3 regions of the Streptomyces mirabilis genome follow, and region 1 is predicted to be linked to each of the others. Evidence: riboswitches for the same ligand, from Rfam matches in the RefSeq annotation. Region 1 holds a riboswitch; each other region holds the start of a gene.

Region 1 (7,681 bases):
CGATCGCGGCTGCCAGCTTCCGCTTCACGCCACCCTCCTCAGGGATGCCATAAACCCCCCTGCCCACCGCGGTGACACATGCCGAAGCGCTGCCGAGTACTGCCCGTGGGACTGGGACTGGACCAATGGTGTAGACCAGTACGGGGAGCTTGGCCTAGACCTAGAGGGGTGTCAAGGGTGTGTAAGCCCGACTGGTCGTCCGTTATGGGACCTACATATGCAAGGACCTTTAAGTAGGTAAGTGGCATAAACGGCGAGGCCGTTCACCGGCCTCGCGCGCCTCCCGGCCACCCCGAGTCGACGCTATGGACTAGACCAACGAGTACGCCGACGGTATATAGAGGGGATCACGGAGCGTGCGGAGGGACACTCACACACGAAGCCGTGCCACGATGTGAGCCGTGACCGGCGGGATGTCGGTCGCTTCGGCACCCGGAGCCGGGAAGGCAGAGCATGAGCACCGACGTCAGCAGTGCGGAGAACGAGGGTGGGGCCCCCATCCGTACCGCGCGCGTGCCCAAGTACTACCGCCTCAAGAAGCACCTGCTCGACATGACGGAGACACTGCCGCCCGGCACGCCGGTACCGCCCGAGCGCACCCTCGCCGCCGAGTTCGACACCTCGCGCACCACCGTGCGCCAGGCCCTCCAGGAACTGGTCGTCGAGGGCCGCCTCGAACGCATCCAGGGCAAGGGCACCTTCGTCGCCAAGCCCAAGGTCTCCCAGGCACTCCAACTCACCTCGTACACCGAGGACATGCGCGCCCAGGGCCTCGAACCGACCTCGCAGCTGCTGGACATCGGCTACATCACCGCCGACGACACCCTCGCCGGGCTGCTCGAGATCACGGCCGGCGGCCGGGTGCTGCGCATCGAGCGACTGCGGCTGGCGAGCGGCGAGCCGATGGCGATCGAGACGACGCACCTGTCCGCAAAGCGCTTCCCCGCACTGCGCCGGTCGCTGGTCAAGTACACCTCGCTGTACACGGCGCTCGCGGAGGTGTACGACGTCCACCTGGCGGAGGCCGAGGAGACCATCGAGACGTCGCTGGCCACACCGCGCGAGGCGGGTCTGCTCGGCACGGACGTGGGCCTACCGATGCTGATGCTTTCCCGGCATTCACTGGACCGGGAGGGGAAGCCGGTGGAATGGGTACGGTCCGTCTACCGCGGAGACCGCTACAAGTTCGTGGCGAGGCTGAGCCGCCCGAATCCCTGAGGTCAAGGCTAGTTCGCGTTTTTCTCGCGCATGACGTCCGGCCGACTCGGGAAATTCGCCGCGAGATTCGTCGGCATAAAGCAAGGCAGATGCGCCAGTAGCCGGAGCCGGCTTTACTGGCGCATCTGTCACGTGCGCGAATCGACAGCTCACCAACCCGCCGAGCCGCCCTCTCGCGATCTGACTGGGCGGTGACGTACGCGTAGGCGCCGCAGGTGTCCACGTAGAGGGTGCCACCGTCTTCGAGACAGACGTGGAAATTGACCAGAGCGCCTGACCCCCGCTGGAGTCCCCGCTGCTGACGGACCACTCCGCCACCACGCCCCTGCCGTCCTTGCGGTTGCCCCTCAGGCCGAATATCCCGCCGTCCGGCTCGACGTAGGCTTCGCCGTCGCCCCGCTCGGGACCCCAAGAGGCCGCCTTCGTGCATGCGTACTCACGAGCCGTCGACGCCCAGGCGGGTGAGGCGGACGAAACGGTGACACAGAGTACAACTCGAGCCAACACAAATCGGACCACAGCGGGGCAAGAGAAATCAGGAATCCAGGCTTCCGTAAATAGCGTGCGCAATTCGGGAATTCCGTCGGCGCCACCGGATTCGGAATGCGGTGATCATGAATGATTTGCGCGACCACGGACCGATTGCCCGGCTCTGTCGGGAACATGGGCCCGCCCCCGCACATGGTGGTTCGAACCACCGTCATCCGGATCCTCGTCGCGCCGATCAGCCCTGTGCGGACCGATATGCGGGCGAGGGGTTCCGCTGGGCTGACACCGTCGCCTAGATTGCCTGCGCATTGCACAGGTGAACAGCGAGGGGACGGAGCCGCCGTATGTCAGACGTGTCAGACGTTTCAGACGCGCCGAAGGTCGAACCGCCGGTGGTGACACCGATCCGGGTGGTCATCGCCCTGTGCCTGATCGCCCCGTTCGTGGCGATGCTGTGGGTCGGCTCCTACGCCAAGACCGACCCGGCGTTCATCGGCATCCCGTTCTTCTACTGGTACCAGATGCTGTGGGTGCTCGTCTCCACGGCGCTCACCGTGACCGCGTACCAGCTGTGGCAGCGTGACCAGCGCGCCCGCGCCTCCCAGGGCGGGGGTGCGGCGAAGTGAAGGACGGTGTGAACGGCGTCGCGCTCGGCGTCTTCATCTTCTTCTTCCTGGCCGTCACGGTCATGGGCTTCCTGGCCGCGCGCTGGCGCAGGGCGGACGACGAGCACAGCCTCGACGAATGGGGCCTGGGCGGACGGTCGTTCGGTACCTGGGTCACCTGGTTCCTGCTCGGCGGCGACCTCTACACGGCGTACACCTTCGTCGCCGTACCGGCGGCGATCTACGCGGCGGGCGCGGCCGGCTTCTTCGCCGTTCCGTACACGATCCTCGTCTACCCACTGATCTTCACGTTCCTCCCCCGCCTGTGGTCGGTCTCCCACAAGCACGGGTACGTGACGACCTCCGACTTCGTGCGCGGGCGCTTCGGTTCGAAGGGCCTGTCCCTCGCCGTGGCCGTGACCGGCATCCTCGCCACCATGCCGTACATCGCGCTCCAGCTGGTCGGCATCCAGGCCGTCCTGGACGTGATGGGCGTGGGCGGCGGCGAGAACACGAACTGGTTCGTGAAGGACCTTCCGCTCCTCATCGCGTTCGGCGTGCTGGCCGCGTACACCTACTCCTCGGGGCTGCGGGCGCCCGCCCTGATCGCGTTCGTGAAGGACACCTTGATCTACATCGTGATCGCGGTGGCCATCATCTACATCCCGATCAAGCTGGGCGGGTTCGACGAGATCTTCAAGGCGGCGAGCGACAAGTACACGGCGGCGGGGGCGGGCGGGCTCGTGCCCGCCGAAGCGGGCCAGTGGACGTACGCCACGCTCGCGCTCGGGTCGGCGCTCGCGCTGTTCATGTACCCGCACTCGATCACGGCGACGCTCTCCAGCCGCAGCCGTGAGGTGATCCGCCGCAACACCACGATCCTTCCTCTCTACTCCCTGATGCTGGGGCTGCTCGCCCTGCTCGGGTTCATGGCGATCGCGGCCGGGGTCAAGGTCACCAACGGTCAGCTCGCCATCCCCCAGCTCTTCGAGAACATGTTCCCGGACTGGTTCGCGGGGGTGGCCTTCGCGGCGATCGGCATCGGAGCGCTCGTGCCGGCGGCCATCATGTCCATCGCGGCCGCGAACCTCTTCACCCGCAACATATACAAGGACTTCATCAAGCCGGACGCGACCCCGCAGCAGGAGACCAGGGTCTCCAAGCTGGTGTCACTGCTGGTGAAGGTGGGCGCGCTGGTCTTCGTCCTGACGATGGACAAGACCGTCGCGATCAACTTCCAGCTCCTGGGCGGCATCTGGATCCTCCAGACCTTCCCGGCGCTGGTCGGTGGCCTGTTCACCCGCTGGTTCCACCGCTGGGCGCTGCTCGGGGGCTGGGCAGTGGGCATGCTGTACGGCACGCTCGCCGCGTACGGGGTCGCCTCTCCCACCCAGAAGCACTTCGGCGGCAGTTCCAAGGAGATCCCGGGCATCGGGGAGATCGGCTACATCGGTCTGACGGCCTTCGTCCTGAACGCCGTGGTCAGCGTCGTCCTCACCTTCGCCCTCCGCGCCTTCAACGCGCCCGACGGCGTCGACGAGACGTCTCCGGAGGACTACACGGCGGACGCGGGCGACCCGGGCGTCGAGGCGGAACTTCCCCCGGCCACGGCCGGTTCCACCCACTGAGCCCGGGGGCCTCGCCCCCAGGCCCCGGGTTCGTGCGTTGACTGCGGGTGGGTGGAGGCTGGTCGCGCAGTTTCCCGCGCCCCTAAAAGCCTGGGGCGCGGGAAACTGCGCGCCAAGCCTCCACCCACCCGCAGCCGAAGAACCGCGCGAACAACCCCCACGGGCCGTCGGACGAAAATCCGGCGGCCCGTTCCCACACCCTGTTGCACACTCACCGGCATGGACCTCAGCATCAGACACGCCCACCCCCACGAATACGACCGCATCGGCGAGATCACCGCACAGGCCTACCTCGGCGACGGCCTGCTCGACTTCGGGGAGAGTGACGAGTACCTCGGCGAACTGCGGGACGTGGCCAAACGGGCCGCCGCCGCGGACGTCCTCGTCGCCGTCGACCACGACCACATCCTCGGCGTCGTGACCTTCGTACCGCGCGGCGGCCCCATGGCCGACATAGCCCGCCCCGGCGAAGCCGAGATCCGTATGCTCGCCGTCGCACGCGAGTCCCGCGGCCGAGGTGCCGGCGAGACCCTCGTCCGCGCCTGCGTCGACCACGCACGCGCCACCACCGGCTGCGTACGCGTCGTGCTCTCCACCCAGCGCACCATGCACGCCGCCCACCGCATCTACGAACGCCTCGGCTTCACCCGCACCCCCGACCGCGACTGGAACCCGCTCCCGGACCTCGACGACATCACTCTCCTCACCTACGAGTTGACACTCTGACACCGGCACGACACAACATCTGGTGGTGTCACCGCAGCCCGGCACAAGATGTATGCTCATGCTCGCTGTCGCCGCAGGGGAATCCGGTGCAAATCCGGAACTGTCCCGCAACGGTGTACTTGTACGTGTTCGCACGCCCGCGCCCATGTACTCGCGTCAGTCCGAGGACCTGCCGACAGCGCGCCCGGCCATCCGGCCCGGGTGCATGACGTCCGGGCCTCGCGGAATGGGCCGGTGGACGCGACGCCGTGTGCGCTCGTGAGCTGCCCTGCCCTCCGCCAGGCCCCGTGCCTAGCGAGGGAGAGCCCCAAGTGACCATCGCGCCAGCCGACCCGGCTTCAGCTACCGCTTTCGCACAGCAGAAGCAGGAGCAGCAGCGGAAGCAGGCCCCGGTGGAGACGGACGGTCCCGGTACCACGCTGCTGCGTACCCTGACCGACCTCACCGCCGACCTCCCCGACGCCGACCCCGGCCGGGTCGCCGCCGCCACGCTGCGCGGCCGGTCCGCGCGCGCGGACGACACGGAACTGCGCGAGCTGGCCACCGAGGCGGCCGCGGGCCTCATCTCCGAGGACCCCGCCTACTCCCGGCTGGCGGCCAGGCTGCTGACGATCAGCATCGCGGCGGAGGCCGCCTCGCAGGGCGTCACGTCCTTCTCCGAGTCGATCGCCACGGGTCACCGCGAAGGCCTGATCGCCGACCGCACGGCGGAGTTCGTCCAGCTGCACACGGCCCGGCTGGACGCGCTGATCGACACCGACGGCGACGACCGCTTCGGCTACTTCGGCCTGCGCACCCTGCACAGCCGCTATCTGCTCCGGCACCCGATCACCCGCAAGGTCATCGAGACGCCCCAGCACTTCATGCTGCGCGTGGCGTCGGGCCTGGCCGAGGACGACACGAACCGGGCCCTGGACGAGGTCGCGGCGCTCTACGGGCTCATGAGCCGCCTCGACTACCTCCCCTCGTCCCCCACGCTGTTCAACTCCGGTACACGGCACCCGCAGATGTCGTCCTGCTACCTCCTCGACTCCCCACTGGACGAGCTGGACTCCATCTACGACCGCTACCACCAGGTGGCCCGCCTCTCGAAGCACGCGGGTGGCATCGGTCTTTCGTACTCCCGGATCCGTTCGCGCGGTTCGCTGATCCGCGGTACGAACGGGCACTCCAACGGGATCGTCCCGTTCCTGAAGACCCTCGACGCCTCGGTCGCCGCCGTGAACCAGGGCGGCCGGCGCAAGGGCGCGGCCGCGGTCTACCTGGAGACCTGGCACTCCGACATCGAGGAGTTCCTGGAGCTGCGCGACAACACCGGTGAGGACGCCCGCCGTACGCACAACCTGAACCTCGCGCACTGGATCCCGGACGAGTTCATGCGCCGGGTCGACGCCGACGGGCAGTGGTCCCTCTTCTCGCCCTCCGACGTGCCCGAGCTGGTCGACCTGTGGGGCGACGAGTTCGACGCCGCGTACCGCAGGGCGGAGGCGGCCGGTCTCGCCAAGAAGACCATCCCGGCCCGTGACCTCTACGGCCGCATGATGCGTACCCTCGCGCAGACCGGCAACGGCTGGATGACCTTCAAGGACGCCGCCAACCGCACCGCCAACCAGACGGCGGAGCCGGGCCACACCGTCCACTCCTCGAATCTGTGCACCGAGATCCTGGAGGTCACGGACGACGGGGAGACGGCGGTCTGCAACCTCGGCTCGGTCAACCTCGGCGCCTTCGTCGTCGACGGGGACATCGACTGGGAGCGGCTGGACGAGACGGTCCGCACCGCCGTCACCTTCCTCGACCGTGTCGTCGACATCAACTTCTACCCGACCGAGCAGGCCGGCCGGTCGAACGCGAAGTGGCGGCCCGTGGGCCTCGGCGCGATGGGGCTCCAGGACGTCTTCTTCAAGCTGCGCGTGCCCTTCGACTCGCCCCGGGCCCGCGCGCTCTCCACCCGGATCGCCGAGCGGATCATGCTCGCCGCGTACGAGGCTTCGGCCGACCTCGCGGAGCGCAGCGGCCCGCTCCCGGCCTGGGAGAAGACCCGTACGGCCCGTGGCGTCCTGCACCCCGACCACTACGGCGTGGAGCTGACCTGGCCGGAGCGCTGGGCGGCGCTGCGGGAACGTATCGCCGCCGTGGGCATGCGCAACTCCCTCCTCCTCGCCATCGCGCCCACCGCCACCATCGCGTCCATCGCGGGCGTGTACGAGTGCATCGAGCCGCAGGTGTCCAACCTGTTCAAGCGCGAGACGCTCTCCGGTGAGTTCCTCCAGGTCAACTCCTACCTGGTGAACGAGCTGAAGAACCTCGGCGTGTGGGACGCGCAGACCCGGGAGGCGCTGCGCGAGTCCAACGGTTCGGTGCAGGGCTTCACCTGGGTCCCGCAGGACGTCCGCGACCTGTACCGCACGGCCTGGGAGATCCCGCAGCGCGGCCTGATCGACATGGCCGCCGCCCGCACCCCGTTCCTGGACCAGGCCCAGTCCCTGAACCTCTTCCTGGAGACGCCGACCATCGGCAAGCTCTCCTCGATGTACGCGTACGCCTGGAAGTCCGGCCTGAAGACGACGTACTACCTGCGCTCCCGCCCGGCGACCCGTATCGCCCGCGCCGCCCAGGCACAGGCCCAGCCCGAGAAGACCATCCCCGTGCAGGCGATCCCCGACGAGGACGCCGTCGCCTGCTCCCTTGAGAACCCCGAGTCCTGCGAGGCCTGCCAGTAATGAGCTCCACCGAAAAGAACCTGCTCGACCCGGGCTTCGAACTCACGCTCCGCCCCATGCGTTACCCGGACTTCTACGAGCGCTACCGGGACGCCATCAAGAACACCTGGACCGTGGAGGAGGTCGACCTCCACTCGGACGTGGCCGACCTCGCGAAGCTCTCGCAGGGCGAGCAGCACATGATCGGCCGGCTGGTCGCGTTCTTCGCGACGGGCGACTCGATCGTGTCGAACAACCTCGTGCTGACCCTCTACAAGCACATCAACTCCCCCGAGGCGCGCCTGTATCTCTC
Region 2 (7,681 bases), on a different replicon from region 1:
GAACGGGACACCGGTGGCACTGTCGAGCCTGGAGTTCGACCTGCTCGCCGCGCTCGCCGACGCACCCGGGCGGGTGTACTCCCGGGCACAGCTGCTGGAACGGGTGTGGGGCTACGACTTCTACGGCGACGAGCGCGTCGTCGACGTGCACATCCGCAGCCTGCGGGCGCGACTGGGTGACGACGCGGGCGATCCGCACCTGATCGCCACGGTGCGCGGCGTGGGCTACAAGTTCGTGGGCCAAAGGAGCTGATGAAGGTGAGGATGCGCCTGCCGCTGAGACTGTTCGTCTCCCACGCCGCCGTGGCCGTGGTCGGCGCCGTCGTCGCGTTCCTGACGGTCCGGCTGCTCGCCCCGTCCCTGTTCGACCAGCGGATGGGAATGCTGGACGAAGACCACGGAATGGGCATGGCAGCCACGATGACACGGGTGCACGCCGCCTTCCTGACCTCGCTCGATACCGCCCTCCTCGTCGGCGTCGGGGCCAGCGTCGCCGCCGCCGGGATCGTTGCCGCGGCGGTCACCCGCCGTCTGCTGCGCCCGCTCGACGCCGTGCGCAGCGCGACCCGGCGGATCGCGGCCGGCAACTACCAGAGCCACGTCGCGCTGCCCTCGGAGCCGGAACTGGCGGCGCTGGCAACCGACGTCAACACCCTCGCCCGGGCCCTGGCCGACACCGAGACGCGGCGCAGCAGGCTGCTCGGTGAGGCCGCGCACGAGATGCGGACCCCGCTGACCGCGCTCGACGGCTACGTCGAGGGGCTGATCGACGGTGTGTTCACCGCGAGCCCGGACACGCTGGCCTCGCTCAGCGAGGAACTGCGCCGACTGCACCGGCTCGCCGACGACCTGTCCAGCGTGTCCCGCGCCGAGGAGCAGCGGCTGGACCTGCACTTGGTGGACGCGGACCTGGCCGATATCGCCCGCCGCGCGGCCGTGCGGCTCTCGTCCCAGTTCGAGGACGCGCACGTCGCGCTGGTCACCGACACGGACAGGGTGGTGCCGGTACATGCCGACCCCGACCGGATCACCCAGGTGCTGACCAACCTGCTCGGCAACGCCCTGCTGGCCACGCCCGCCGGTGGCACCGTCACGATCACCGCGCATGACGTCGGCGGCCGTGGCGAGGTCGTCGTGACCGACACCGGAGCGGGTCTGGCCGAGCAGGACATCGAGCGCGTCTTCGAGCGTTTCTACCGTGTGCCCGGCCGTCCCCGCCGGTCCGCCGGGTCGGGGGTGGGCCTGACGATCGCGCGGGGCATCGCACGTGGGCACGGCGGCGACGTCACCGCGTCGTCGCCGGGACGAGGGAAGGGGGCCTGCTTCGCCCTCGTGTTGCCGCCCCGCCCGTCCGGCCCGCCACGCGCGTAACCTCGCGGCACCCGAAGCGCCACCCCGCGAGCGGAGCGGCCGCCGATCCGGATCCCCGCTCTGGCGGGCCGAAGGCCAGAGGGACGCTGCTCTCCTCAGCGCTGCGGCATCACCACGTCCACCATGTAACGGCCAACTCGCCCGCCCCGCAGGCGGCCGCCGATCAGTCCCGCCCCCCTCCGACCTCATGACGGCCGGCGACCGTTCAGGCCGCCGACCGCGGGAGAAGCACGCCATGAACCACCTCGACACCCTCACCGTCCCTGCCTTTCCGGCACAGTTGCTGGCCGAGGCCAAGCGCCCGACCCACACGCCCGCCGGACTGGTCGGCGACACCCCGGTCCTGTGGCTCGGGGAGCCCTTCACCGCCGCCGGCCGCGGCTTCTGGGCCAAACTCGAAGGCCACAACCCCGGCGGCATCAAGGACCGCAGCGCCCTCTACATGGTCCGGGCCGCCCGCGAGCGCGGGCAGCTGCTGCCCGGCGCCCGGATCGTCGAGTCGACGTCCGGGACCCTCGGCCTCGGCCTGGCCCTGGCCGGCTCCGCCTACGGCCACCCGGTCACTGTCGTCACCGACCCCGGCATGGAACCCCTGATGACGGGCCTGCTCACTGCGTACGGCGCCGGGGTCGACGTGGTCACCACCCCGCATCCCACCGGCGGCTGGCAGCAGGCCCGCTGCGACCGCGTCGAGGAACTCCTGGCCGTCCACCCGGACGCCTGGTGCCCCGACCAGTACAACAACCCCGACAACGTCGCCGCCTACGCCCCGCTCGCCCACGAACTCGTAGCTCGGCCGGATCGACACCCTCGTCGTCGCCGTCGGCACCGGCGGCCACTCCGCCGGCATCGCCTCCGTCCTGCGCGGCTTCTTTCGCCGCCTGCGGGTCGTCGGCGTGGACACCACCGGGTCGACCATTTTCGGCCAGCCCGCCGCACCCCCCACTGATGCGCGGGCTGGGCAGCAGCATCTACCCCCGCAACGTCGCCTACGACCTCTTCGACGAGGTCCACTGGGGTCGCCGCCCCCGAAGCCGTCTGGGCCGCCCGCACCCTCGCACGCCACCACTACGCCACCGGCGGCTGGAGCGTCGGCGCCGTCCCTCTCGTGGCCCGCTGGCTGGCCCCGCACCGTGCCCGCAGAGGAGCGGATTGTCGCGATCTTCCCCGACGGCCCGCAGCGGTACGTCGGCACCGTCTTCGACGACACGTATTGCCGGGACCACGGCCTGCTCGGTCACCTGCCCGCCGACGATCCGGACGAGATCGGCCACCCCTGCGAACGGGTCGTGTCCCGCTGGACACGCTGCACCCAGGTGATCGACCCGCTCGCGATGCTGGCGCCGTCGGCGAACCCGCGCTCGTGGAGGCCGCCCGATGAAGCACCTGTGGCGCCAGACCCGCTCCTTCCCGCCCCCCGTACGGCTGTTGATGGCCAACCGGTTCGCCATCAACCTCGCCTTCTACATGCTCATGCCCTACCTCGCCGCCCACCTGTCCGGTCAACTCGGCCTCGCCGCGTGGGCGGTCGGGCTCGTGCTGGGCGTACGGAACTTCTCCCAGCAGGGCATGTTCCTGATCGGCGGCACCCTCGCCGACCGCTTCGGCTACAAGGCCCCGATCATGACCGGCTGCCTCCTGCGCGCCGTCGGCTTCGGCCTGCTCGGCTGGGTCGACAACCTGCCCGCCCTGATCGCCGCCTCCGCCGCCACGGGCTTCGCGGGCGCGCTGTTCAACCCGGCCGTACGCGCCTACCTGGCCGCCGAGGCGGGCGAGCGGCGCGTGGATGCCTTCGCCACCTTCAACGTCTACTACCAGGCCGGCATGCTCCTCGGCTCGCTCGTCGGACTCGCCCTGCTGGCAGCCGACTTCCGCCTCGTGTGCACCGTGGCCGCCGCCATCTTCGCCGTGCTGACGCTGCTGCAGTGGCGGTCGCTGCCCGCGCGCCGCGGCCACACGGCCGGCACCGGCGGCGAGGGCGTGCTGGCCCAGTGGCGCACAGTCGTGGCCAACCGGCCCTTCCTGCTCTTCTCCGCCGCGATGATCGGCTCGTACGTCCTGACCTTCCAGGTGTATCTGGCGCTCCCCCTCGCCGCGTCCGACGCGCTGGGAGCGAACGGCACGGCGGTCACGAGCGGGCTGTTCGTCGTCTCGGCCGCGGTCGCCGTCGTCGGACAGGTGCACCTCACCGGCCTGGCCAAACGCCGCTGGAGTCCCAGCGAGGCGCTGGTGCGGGGGCTGGCAGCGATGGGGGTGGCCTTCCTGCCACTGGCCTTCGCTCCGCGCGGCTCGTCGGTGGCGGTACTCGTGGCCCTGGTCGCGGCCGTCGTCCTGCTCGCGGCGGGCAGCGCAGTGGTCTACCCGTTCGAGATGGACACCGTCGTGACCCTGTCCGGCGACCGCCCGGTCGCCACGCACTACGGCTTCTGCAACACCGTCTCCGGCCTCGGCAACCTCGCCACGTGCGCCCCTCTGGGACTTCGCCGCGCGGCACAACGCACTCTGGCTGACCTGGGCAGGACTGCCCGCCACCGGGCTCGCCTGCGCGACATCGATCGCGGCGCTGGCACACAGCGGCCGACTCACCGTACGTCGGCCGCAGCCCGTCACCGTATGAGCGGGCGAGCCGCGGTCCAGGACGGGCACCTCCTGCGAAGCAAGGACGGCATCCGTGCGCCACCACCACCACGCGCAAAGGGCCTGTGCCGGTCGCGCCCCCGGCACAGGCCCCTCTACCTGAGCCGATCAGGCGGCCGACGCCACCCCAGGGGCCGCAGCCGCCTGGGCCGGGCGCGCGGGGTGCGGCGACAGGACCCGTTCTGCGAGGAAACCGAAGACCACGCCGAACGAGGCCCACAGCAGCGCCTGGATGCCGAGTGAGGCGAGGCGGAACTGCCACAGCACGGTGGCCGGGAAGTCCTTGGGCGTCTCGTTGACCGCCGGCAGGAACGCCATGGCCACGGCGATGACCCCGATGAAGGCGGTGGTCGCGGCGACAGCGGCGTTCCAGTTGCCGATCCGCCCGGCCAGGCGGCGGCCGAGGATCACCGCGCCGAGGGCGACCAGCACGGTCAGGGCGATCATCCCGACGTACAGCGTGGTCCGCTTTCCGATGGTGTCAGGGTCGCTGGACCCCGGCGGGTTGGCCGGGTACTTCAGGAACGGCACCAGGTAGACGGTGACGAAGGCGCCGCCGGCGACCAGCAAGGTGGTCGCCCGCGCGCCGAATCGGCCGACTCGCCCCAGGGCGAAGCAGAACGCCAACGCGGCGATCCCGCCCACCGCCGTGCCGAGGACCAGCACCCCGGTGGCCAGGCCGGTGGTGGACTGCGCGGCCCGGCTGACCAGTTCCATGCCGTGATCGTGGGTGTGGGCGTCCTCGTAGGCGATGCCCGCGTTCACGCCGGGCTCGCCGATCAGATAGGCGAGCCCGAAGGCCAACAGCCCCGCGGCCAGGCCCGCGAGCATTCCGCGTACCAGCAGCGCGCGGACGGTGACGGAGTTCATACGGCTGTCCTCTCGCGACTCAGTGGCAGGGGAAGCCGAGCAGGTGCCGGCCGTCGTGGACCCACTCGTGGACGCCCTCGCCGGAGAAGACGGAGGTGGCGCCCTGATCGGCGCCGACGAAGTACAGCAGGACCAGCATCAGCAGGCCGAAGAACACCGCCCAGGGCAGAATCGCCCGGATCGGCAGTTTCGCCACGACCGGCGAGGACAGGGGGGCAGGGGCAGCTGCAGTGTGAGCCACGGCGGTACCTCCTCGGGAACACGCGTCCCGCTCGTTGGAGCACGCGACGACGGCGCCGGGTCTGACTCACCGGCAACTCCCCACTCAGCGCGAAGAGTTGCACAGCTCACAGTGGCGCGACCGTGCCGGAATTGCACCGGACTTCCGTTCGCGCCGTCGTCCTAATACGCCAGACGGTACCGGTCCCGCGCCTACCAGCCAAGATGGCCTGTCTCACCCCCGCTCCGGCCCAGGCCGCACCACCGGCACAGGGATAGCGTGCGCCCCATGACGATCCGGCTGACCCTGCTCACCCCGGCTCCCGGACCCACCGGCCGGACCGGCAGGTGGAATCTCCGTCTGGGATGAAGCCGACGACTCCTACCGACCCATCAGGTCGCGGCACTTGTACTCGCCACCTGGCAGGCCGCCGACCACACGCACGCGGACTCCCGGAGCGAGCGCTGCCTCGGACAGGCGGTGAACTCTGCTCAGCCACACATCTCTTCTCCGCCGGAGAACGGGCGCTGCTGAGCGGGTACAGCCACTGAAGTCCATGACCGGACATGGCATCGTCTACTAAGACACTTAGAGTCCGTGGGGTAACATGGGTGTCGCACACCCCCACAAAGGGGGTCCGGAGGGGGGCATGACGGAACACGGTGACGTCTAACACCGCGAGCAACATGACCCACGCCTCTCGGATCGCGTCAGACATCAAGGACGACCAGAGCGGGCTCCTGTCGGGGATCTCCACCTTCTACATCGTGGTAACGGTGCTGATCATCGCCCTGGTCGTAGCCCTGATCGCCGAGCTGGCATGGAGAGACAGGCGGCAGCGGAGGCGGGAAGCGTCAGTCGCACCGCCTTCCGAAACTCCCCCCCGTGAGGGTGAAGCCCCGCCGTAACCATCAAAGCACCCCCTACAGTTAATGTACTAATGGAATTAGCGGATGGATCGTCTTCGCGGCACAGTCCCCAGGCTGCACGGAACCACGTACGACCAGGAGCTGAACGCGTGTCACGAGGCAAGCCGGTCTGGGCCCTGTTCGCGGCCCTCGCTGCCGCGTTGCTGGCCCTTCAGCTCTTCACGCACACCGCTCCCATGGCCTTCGCCCACGAGCGGGAGGCCACGACGTCCCAGGGCGAGGCGTTGGTCTGTGACGACGCCCACGGCCCCGAAGAGACGTCCCAACACTTCCTGACCCGCGATCGCCAGCGATCCGACGAGAACGCCTCGGTCGGCGCTTCAAGTGGCGCCCAGACCGTGGGCGCCCACGTGGCCGCGGCGTCGTCGATGCCCTCGACGGCCGGGCACACGTACCGTCAGCCAAGACCGGCAACAGGGCTCTCTCCTGCGGGACTTCAGATCTTCCGCTGCTGACCGAACCCACAGGCAAGCACCCTTCTGGACGGCCGAGGCACTTCTCCCAGCCGCCCCGCGCTCGCGCGCGCTCCCACTGCGCGCGGAGCGCTGCCCCTTGCCTGCCTCAGTGGCCATTTCCCCACCTGAAGGACCGACGCGCCCTGCGGCGCGCCCAGGAGGCATTCCACATGCAGCCCTTCATCGAACACGCCCGGTCGTTCCGGCAGCGGACCGCGGCACGGCCCGAGGAGTTCGCCCGGCTCGCCGACGGCCAGGCCCCGCAGGCCCTGTTCATCACCTGCTCCGACTCGCGGGTCGTCCCGGCCCTGATCACCGGGGCCCGCCCGGGCGAGCTCTTCGAGTTGCGCACGGCGGGCAACATCGTTCCCCCGTACGCCCCCGGGCGGCCGACCAGCGAGGCGGCCACCATCGAGTACGCGGTGGAGGTCCTCGGTGTCACCGACGTGGTCGTCTGCGGCCACTCGCACTGCGGCGCCGTCGGCGCGCTGGTGCGCGGCGAGGACCTGAGCGCCGTACCCGCCGTCCGTGACTGGCTCGCCCATGCCGCGCCCCAGCCGGGCGAAGCGACGGTCCAGGACGACCCCGCGATCGCGGGCGCGGTGCAGTCCCACGTGCTGGCGCAGATCCTCAGGCTGCGCTCGTACCCGTGCGTCGCGCGGCGGCTCGACGCGGACCGTCTGCGTCTGCACGCCTGGTTCTACGAGGTCCACACCGGCACCGTGCTGGCCCACCGGTCGCACGCCGACACCTTCGTCGCGCTGTGAGCGCGCACAGGAGGGCCACCGGCGGGACACCCACGAATCGGCGAAGGCACGGCCACCGCCGCAAGAACTCCGATACGTCCGGCTCGACTTTCCGGCAGGACTTCGCCGCCTCGCTCGTCGTCTTCCTCGTCGCGCTGCCGCTGTGCGTGGGCGTGGCCGTCGCCTCCGGTGTGCCGGCCGAACTCGGTCTGGTCACCGGCATCGTCGGCGGTCTCGTCACCGGCTTCCTGCCCGGCAGCAGCCTCCAGGTCTCGGGGCCAGCCGCGGGTCTGACCGTGCTGGTCTTCGAAGCCGTACGCGAGTACGGCCTGCCCGTCCTCGGGGTCGTCGTGCTCGCCACCGGTGTGCTCCAGCTCCTCATGGGCGCCCTGAAGTTGGGCCGGTACTTCCGGGCCATCTCGGTGGCTGTCGTCGAGGGCATGCTGGCCGGGA
Region 3 (7,681 bases), 4.2 Mb from region 1:
GACGTTCTGGCAGTACGACAACAGCGGCACGCTCCCGGGTGACCAGAATCTCTTCAACGGATCCATGACCCGGCTCAAGCAGTTCGCCACCGGCTAGAAGCCCTCGAACACCCCCCGTCGGAACCCGAGATTCCGCCCCCGTTCGAACATCTGGTAAGTCATCGGGCCGCCCCTCCCGCACACTGGTCATCACAAACGGAGGGGCGGTCCACCGTTTGAGACACCCCAGCGCCCGCCCCAGTTCACCTTCCGTTCACTCAGGTTGCCTACGGTCCACCTGCCACTGACGCCAAACAGAAGCCTGGGTAAATGGAACACATCACGCTCCTCCTCGGAATCGTGATCGTCACCGCTCTCGTGTTCGATTTCACGAACGGTTTCCACGACACTGCCAACGCGATGGCGACCACCATCTCGACCGGCGCTCTGAAGCCCAAGACGGCGGTGGCCATGTCCGCCGTGCTGAACCTCGTCGGCGCGTTCCTCTCCGTGGAGGTCGCCAAGACGATCTCCGGCGGGATCATCAACGAAGAGGGCATACGCGTCCAAGTGATCTTCGCGGCGCTCGTCGGCGCCATCCTCTGGAATCTGCTGACCTGGCTTCTGGGTCTGCCCTCCAGTTCCTCCCACGCACTGTTCGGCGGCCTGATCGGCGCCGCGGTCATGTCGGCCGGCTGGTCGTCGGTGAACGGCTCGACCGTCGTCACCAAGGTGCTGATCCCCGCGGTCGCCGCGCCCATCGTGGCCGGACTCGCCGCGATGCTGGCCACCCGGCTGACGTACCGGATCGGCAACCGCGCCGACGAGAAGGCGACCGCCAAGGGCTACCGCGCCGGCCAGATCGCCTCCGCCGGCCTGGTCTCCCTGGCGCACGGCACGAACGACGCCCAGAAGACGATGGGCATCATCACCCTCGCGCTGGTCACCGGCGGCGTCATCGCCCCGGGCTCGAACCCCCCGCTGTGGGTCATCGTCTCGGCCGGTACGGCCATCGCGCTCGGCACCTACCTGGGCGGCTGGCGCATCATCCGCACCATGGGCAAGGGCCTCACGGACCTCGCGCCGCCGCAGGGCTTCGCCGCCCAGACCAGCGCCGCGACGGCCATCCTGGCCTCCTCGCACATCGGCTTCTCCCTCTCCACCACCCAGGTCTGCTCCGGCGCCGTGATGGGCTCGGGCATCGGCCGCAAGGGCGGCGTGGTCCGCTGGTCGACCGCGACCCGGATGTTCGTCGCCTGGGGCCTGACCCTGCCGGCCGCCGGTCTGGCCGGGGCCTCCGCCGAGTTCCTGACCAAGCAGGGCACGTGGGGCATCGTCCTCACCGGTGCGCTGCTCGTCGCCGGCGCCGGCACCATCTGGAAGCTCTCCCGCCGCCAGCCGGTCACCGTCGACAACGTCAACGACGTCGACGCCGAGCCCGCGGGCGTCGTCACCGCCGCGATCGCCGCCGTCACCCCGCCGCCCGCGGGCCCCGTCACCGGCGACCTGTCCGGCGACCTGAAGACCACCATCCCGTCCCCGGACGCGGAGCCCACCCGCCCGGCCACGGTGTAAGGACAGAACAGCATGCACATCGACTGGGCAGCCCTCGGCTCCGTCTTCGGAGTCAGCCTCGTGACCACCGTCGGTCTCGTCGGCCTCTTCACCCTCGGCATCGTCGGCCTCTCCAAGCGCGAGTCCGCGTCCGCCCAGGGCGGCTCCGCGACCCTCGCGGTCACCGGCGCGTACGTCTGCTTCGCGGCGTGCGCCGCGGCGGTGGCGTACGGCATCTTCCTGATCGTCGGCAAGTAACCCAAAACGGGCACCACTTCGAGTGGGGTGCGGGACGGATCACCGTCCCGCACCCCACCTGTATGTGGGCCTTCGCACACTCTCCCCGCGCAGGTCAACAGCAAGTTGACGGGTCTTCCAACCCGTGGTGGACTGCCGGAGCCAAGTACGGCGACAGAAGAGGAAGCCGGTGTGAATCCGGCGCGGTCCCGCCACTGTGACCGGGGAAGGAACTCCCCGGGAGCCAGGAACTCTCCCCGCCGGTCTCGTCGAACCAGGGCGTGGACACCCTGAGTGAGGACATAACGCCATGCGCGGCTGCCCAAGTGCCCTGCGAGCGACGGTTCCACCCGACCTGACGGTCGGCTGACCGCGTGCGTGCCGATCGCGTCTTCGCGTACGGCGCCGCCGCCGGACTCCTCGGTGACCTGCTGCTCGGCGATCCCCGCCGGGGGCATCCGGTCGCCGCGTTCGGGCGGAGCGCGGGCGCCGTGGAGCGGGTGCTGTGGCGGGACCACCGCGGGTGGGGCGCGCTGCACACCGCCGTGTGTGTGGGCGGTGCCACCGGACTCGCCGCCGTCGCTTCCCGTGCCGTACGCCCCTCACGTGCCGCGTCGCTCGCGCTGACGGCCGCCGCCACCTGGGCCGCCGTCGGAGGCACCACGCTCGGGCGGGAGGCCCGGGCGATCGGTGACGCCCTCGCGGACGGGGAGATCGAGACGGCCCGGGAGCGGCTGCCGCATCTGTGCGGGCGCGATCCCCAGGCCCTCGGCGCCGACGGTATCGCGCGCGCCGTCGTCGAGTCCGTCGCCGAGAACACCTCCGACGCCGTGGTGGGCGCCCTGGTGTGGGGGGCCGTGGGCGGAGTCCCGGGGCTCGTGGGCTTTCGGGCCGTCAACACCCTTGACGCGATGGTCGGTCACAGGTCGCCCCGGTACCGGCGGTACGGGTGGGCCTCGGCTCGGCTCGACGACGTCGCCGGGTGGCCGGGGGCTCGTCTCACCGCCGTGCTCGCAGCCCTCGCGGGTGACAATCCACGAGGAGCCGTACGGGCCTGGCGCGCCGACGCCGTCAAGCATCCGAGCCCCAACGCCGGGCCCGTGGAGGCCTCGTTCGCGGGGGCGCTCGGGGTGCGTCTGGGCGGCACCCTCTCCTACGGCGGCCGCGTCGAGCACCGGCCCGAACTCAACGGCGCCGGGCGCGCCGTGCACGTCGACGACATCGAACGGGCCGTACGGCTGTCACGGCGTGTCGGCTGGCTCGCCCTCGGCTTGAGTGCCGGCGGGCGGCTGCTCGTACAGAGGCTTCTCAGGAAGGGGCGTACGTCATGAGCGGCGGGCTGCTCGTCGCCGGAACCACCTCCGACGCGGGCAAGAGCGTCGTGACCGCCGGGATCTGCCGGTGGCTGGTGCGGCAGGGCGTCAAGGTCGCGCCCTTCAAGGCACAGAACATGTCCCTGAACTCGTTCGTGACGCGCGAGGGCGCCGAGATCGGGCGCGCCCAGGCCATGCAGGCGCAGGCCGCCCGGGTGGAGCCGACCGCGCTCATGAACCCCGTGCTGCTCAAGCCGGGCAGCGACCGGAGCAGTCAGGTCGTCCTCATGGGCAGACCCGTGGGCGAGATGACCGCCCGTGGCTACCACGGCGGGCGGCAGGAAGCCCTCCTCACCACCGTGCTGGACTGCCTCGCCGAGTTGCGGGGCACGTATGACGCGGTGATCTGTGAGGGAGCCGGCAGTCCTGCCGAGATCAATCTGCGGCGGACCGACATCGTGAACATGGGGATCGCGCGCAATGCGCGGTTGCCCGTGCTCGTCGTCGGCGACATCGACCGCGGGGGTGTGTTCGCCTCGTTCTTCGGGACGGTCGCGCTGCTGTCGCGCGAGGACCAGGAGTTCGTCGCCGGGTTCCTCGTCAACAAGTTCAGGGGGGACGTCTCCCTGCTCGAGCCGGGGCTCGACATGCTCCACGGCCTCACCGGGCGGCGTACGTACGGCGTCCTGCCCTTCCGGCACGGCCTCGGCATCGACGAGGAGGACGGGCTGCGGGTGTCGCTGCGGGGAGCGGTCCGGGAGTCCCGAGTGACCTCCCCCGTGGGCGAGGACGTGCTGCGCGTCGCCGTCTGCGCGATCCCGCTGATGTCCAACTTCACGGACGTGGACGCGCTGGCCGCCGAGCCGGGTGTCGTCGTGCGGTTCGTGGACCGGACCGAGGAGCTGGCCGACGCCGACCTCGTCGTCGTCCCCGGGACCCGGGGGACGGTGAAGGCGCTGGAGTGGCTGCGCGAGCGCGGACTCGCGGACGCCATCCTGCGCAGAGCCGCCGAGGGGCGGCCCGTACTGGGCATCTGCGGCGGTTTCCAGGTCCTCGGCGAGCACATCGAGGACGAGGTCGAATCGCGCGCCGGTCACGTCGACGGACTCGGACTCCTGCCCGTCCGGGTGCGGTTCGCACGCGAGAAGACCCTGACCCGGCCCGTCGGGGAGGCCCTCGGCGAGCACGTCGAGGGCTACGAGATCCATCACGGCGTCGCCGATGTGACGGGCGGTGAACCGTTCTTGGACGGCTGCCGGGTCGGTGCCGTCTGGGGCACGCACTGGCACGGCTCGCTGGAGTCGGACGGCTTCCGGCGCGCCTTCCTGCGCGAGGTGGCGGCCGCCGCGGGCCGTCGTTTCGTGCCGGCCGCCGACACGTCGTTCGCGGCGCTGCGCGAGGAGCAGCTCGACCGGCTCGGCGATCTGATCGAGGAACACGCGGACACGGACGCGCTGTGGCGGCTCATCGAGTCGGGCGCGCCGCAAGGACTGCCTTTCATTCCACCGGGAGCGCCCGCATGAGCACAGTGTTGTTGTTGTCGACCGCCGACACCGATCTGCTGGCGGCGCGTGCCTCCGGCGCCCCGTACCGGATCGGCAACCCGACCCGGGTGGATGTCGAGGGCGAACTGCCGTCCCTCGTCGAGGGCGCGGACATCGCCGTCGTACGGCTCCTGGGCGGCAAGCGTGCCTGGGAGGAGGGCCTGCGGAAGCTGAAGGCCTCGGGCATCCCCACCGTGCTGCTCGGCGGGGAGTCCGTCCCCGACGCCGAACTGATGGCGGAGTCGTCGGTGCCCGCCGGTGTCGTCGCCGAGGCGCTGCGCTACCTGGTCGAGGGCGGCCCGGACAACCTCACCGAACTGGCCCGGTTCCTCTCCGACACCGTGCTGCTGACGGGCGAGGGCTTCGAGGAGCCGCGGAAGATGCCGGAGTACGGCGTCCACGGTGAGCGCACGTTCGTCGAGGGCCGCCCGACCGTCGGCGTGCTCTTCTACCGGGCCCACCAGCTGTCCGGCAACACCGCGTTCGTGGACACGCTGTGCGACGCGATCGAGGCGCGCGGCGCCAACGCGCTGGCCGTGTACTGCGGTTCGCTGCGCGGCGCGGACGCGGGCCTGTACGAGATCCTCGGCAAGGCGGACACACTGGTCGCCACCGTGCTCGCGGCGGGCGGCACGCACGCCTCGGAGGCGTCCGCGGGCGGCGACGAGGAGGCCTGGGACATCGGCGCGCTCGCCGACCTGAACGTCCCCGTGCTGCAAGGGCTCTGCCTGACCTCGTCCAGGAGTGCCTGGGCCGCGTCGGACGCCGCCCTCTCCCCCATGGACGCGGCGATGCAGGTCGCGATCCCCGAGTTCGACGGCCGTCTGATCACCGTCCCCTTCTCCTTCAAGGAGCAGGGTCCCGACGAGGTGCCGGTCTACGTCGCCGACCCCGAGCGGGCCGCGCGCGTCGCCGGAATCGCCGTACGGCACGCCCGGCTGAAGCACAAGCCGAACGCGGACAAGAAGCTCGCGCTCGTCTTCACCGCCTACCCGACCAAGCACTCCCGGGTCGGCAACGCGGTGGGCCTCGACACGCCCGCCTCGGCCGTACGGGTGCTCGACGCGCTGCGGGACGCCGGGTACGTCGTCGAAGGGCACCCCGACAACGGCGACGAGTTGATCCACCGGCTCATCAACGCCGGTGGCCACGACGTCGAATGGCTCACCGAGGAGCAACTCGCCGCCGCCCCCGCGCGTGTGCCGCTCGCCGACTACCGGGCGTGGTTCGACAAGCTCGACCCCGAGCTGCGCGACGGCATGCTGGAGACGTGGGGCGAGCCGCCGGGCAGCCTGTACGTGGACGGCGACGACATCGTCCTGGCATCCCTCCAGTTCGGGAACGTCGTCGTGATGATCCAGCCGCCGCGCGGCTTCGGCGAGAACCCGATCGCGATCTACCACGACCCGGACATGCCTCCGTCGCACCACTACATGGCCGCGTACCGCTGGCTCGAAAACAGCTTCGGCGCCGACGCCGTCGTGCACATGGGCAAGCACGGCACGATGGAGTGGCTGCCGGGCAAGGGCCTCGGGCTCAGCGGCGGCTGCGCGCCGGACGCCGTCCTCGGCGAACTCCCGCTCATCTATCCCTTCATCGTCAACGACCCCGGCGAGGGCACCCAGGCCAAGCGGCGCGGCCACGCCACGGTCGTCGACCACCTCGTACCGCCGATGGCCCGCGCGGACACCTACGGCGACCTCGCGAAGCTGGAGCAGCTCCTCGACGAGTACGCGCTGGTGTCCGACCTGGACCCGACGAAGGCCCCGGCGGTCCGCGCGCAGATCTGGACGCTGGTCAAGGCGGCGGAGCTGCACCACGACCTGCATGTCGACGAGCAGCCGGACGACGGCGACTTCGACGAGTTCGTGATGCACATCGACGGCTATCTGTGCGAGATCAAGGACGTGCAGATCCGCGACGGCCTGCACATCCTCGGCGGCGGTCCGGAGGCCGAACCGCGCGTCAACCTCGTGCTGGCCGTGCTGCGCGCCTCCCAGGTGTGGGGCGGCACCGCGAACGCGCTGCCGGGTCTGCGGGCCTGCCTCGCCGAGTACTTCGGGCTGGTCGAGAAGGAGCTGCTCGCCGAGCCGGGCGCGCCGGTGAAGGTGCCGGTGGAACTGACGGACCTCGTCGAGGGCCCGGCGCGGACCGGAGCCGACGCGATCGACCTGCTGGAGCAGCTGTGCCGCCGGATCGCGGAGGGCATGGAGGAGCGCGGCTGGGTGACGTCCGAGAGCACCGCTCTCGTGCGGGAGGTGCTGGGCGTCGAACTCCCCGACGCCGTCGCGGTGCTGGAGTTCGCCTGCCGTGAGGTCGTGCCGCGCCTGGCCCGGACGACGGACGAGATCACCCACATCCTGCGCGCCCTGGACGGCGGTTACGTCCCCGCGGGCCCGTCGGGCTCACCGACCCGTGGGCTGGTGAACGTCCTGCCGACCGGCCGCAACTTCTACTCGGTCGACCCCAAGGCGATCCCGTCCAGGCTGAGCTGGGAGGTCGGGCAGTCGCTCGCCGACTCCCTGGTGCAGCGGTATCTGCAGGACACGGGCGAGTACCCGAAGTCCGTCGGTCTGACGGTCTGGGGCACGTCCGCGATGCGCACCCAGGGCGACGACATCGCCGAGATCCTCGCGCTGCTCGGCTGCCGCCCGGTCTGGGACGACGCCTCGCGCCGCGTGACCGGTTTCGACGTGGTGACCCTGGAGGAGCTGGGCCGGCCGCGCATCGACGTCACGGTCCGCATCTCCGGCTTCTTCCGGGACGCGTTCCCGCACGTCGTGGGCCTGATCGACGACGCGGTGCGCGCGGTGGCCGAGCTCGACGAGCCCGGCGACCGCAACTACGTCCGCGCGCACGCCGACGAGGACACCGCCGAGCACGGCGACCGGCGCCGCGCCACCTCCCGTATCTTCGGCTCCAAGCCGGGCGCGTACGGCGCCGGTCTCCTCCCCCTGATCGACGCCCGCAACTGGCGCTCCGACGCCGACCTCGCCGAGGTGTACGCGGTGTGGGGCGGCTACGCCTACGGGCGCGGGCTCGACGGGCGCGCGG

What was found. A riboswitch is a leader RNA that binds a small molecule or an ion and turns the genes downstream of it on or off. The one in region 1 is predicted to bind cobalamin.
Region 2: linked by a shared signal. The riboswitch ahead of SMIR_RS41335 (CbtB domain-containing protein) and the one ahead of SMIR_RS11600 (ribonucleoside-diphosphate reductase subunit alpha) in region 1 are both predicted to bind cobalamin.
Region 3: linked by a shared signal. The riboswitch ahead of SMIR_RS30080 (cobalamin biosynthesis protein) and the one ahead of SMIR_RS11600 (ribonucleoside-diphosphate reductase subunit alpha) in region 1 are both predicted to bind cobalamin.

The regions. Positions count from the first base shown of each region.
Region 1 is NZ_CP074102.1:2,667,782-2,675,462, forward strand. Features, by position in the region: gene SMIR_RS11575 (extracellular solute-binding protein) at 1-28, opposite strand, end outside; gene SMIR_RS11580 (GntR family transcriptional regulator) at 454-1,218, shown strand; gene SMIR_RS11585 (DUF3311 domain-containing protein) at 2,052-2,333, shown strand; gene mctP (monocarboxylate uptake permease MctP) at 2,330-3,940, shown strand; gene SMIR_RS11595 (GNAT family N-acetyltransferase) at 4,160-4,666, shown strand; cobalamin riboswitch at 4,719-4,857, shown strand; gene SMIR_RS11600 (ribonucleoside-diphosphate reductase subunit alpha) at 4,978-7,389, shown strand; gene SMIR_RS11605 (ribonucleotide-diphosphate reductase subunit beta) at 7,389-7,681, shown strand, end outside.
Region 2 is NZ_CP074103.1:155,399-163,079, reverse strand. Features, by position in the region: gene SMIR_RS41360 (response regulator) at 1-253, shown strand, start outside; gene SMIR_RS41355 (sensor histidine kinase) at 253-1,371, shown strand; partial or broken gene SMIR_RS41350 (PLP-dependent cysteine synthase family protein) at 1,607-2,705, shown strand; partial or broken gene SMIR_RS41345 (MFS transporter) at 2,749-3,988, shown strand; gene SMIR_RS41340 (CbtA family protein) at 4,117-4,878, opposite strand; gene SMIR_RS41335 (CbtB domain-containing protein) at 4,898-5,119, opposite strand; cobalamin riboswitch at 5,174-5,318, opposite strand; gene SMIR_RS41330 (hypothetical protein) at 6,117-6,482, shown strand; gene SMIR_RS41325 (carbonic anhydrase) at 6,653-7,249, shown strand; partial or broken gene SMIR_RS41320 (SulP family inorganic anion transporter) at 7,246-7,681, shown strand, end outside.
Region 3 is NZ_CP074102.1:6,821,857-6,829,537, reverse strand. Features, by position in the region: gene SMIR_RS30095 (lysozyme) at 1-97, shown strand, start outside; gene SMIR_RS30090 (inorganic phosphate transporter) at 310-1,554, shown strand; gene SMIR_RS30085 (hypothetical protein) at 1,567-1,791, shown strand; cobalamin riboswitch at 1,903-2,043, shown strand; gene SMIR_RS30080 (cobalamin biosynthesis protein) at 2,145-3,101, shown strand; gene SMIR_RS30075 (cobyric acid synthase) at 3,098-4,606, shown strand; gene cobN (cobaltochelatase subunit CobN) at 4,603-7,681, shown strand, end outside.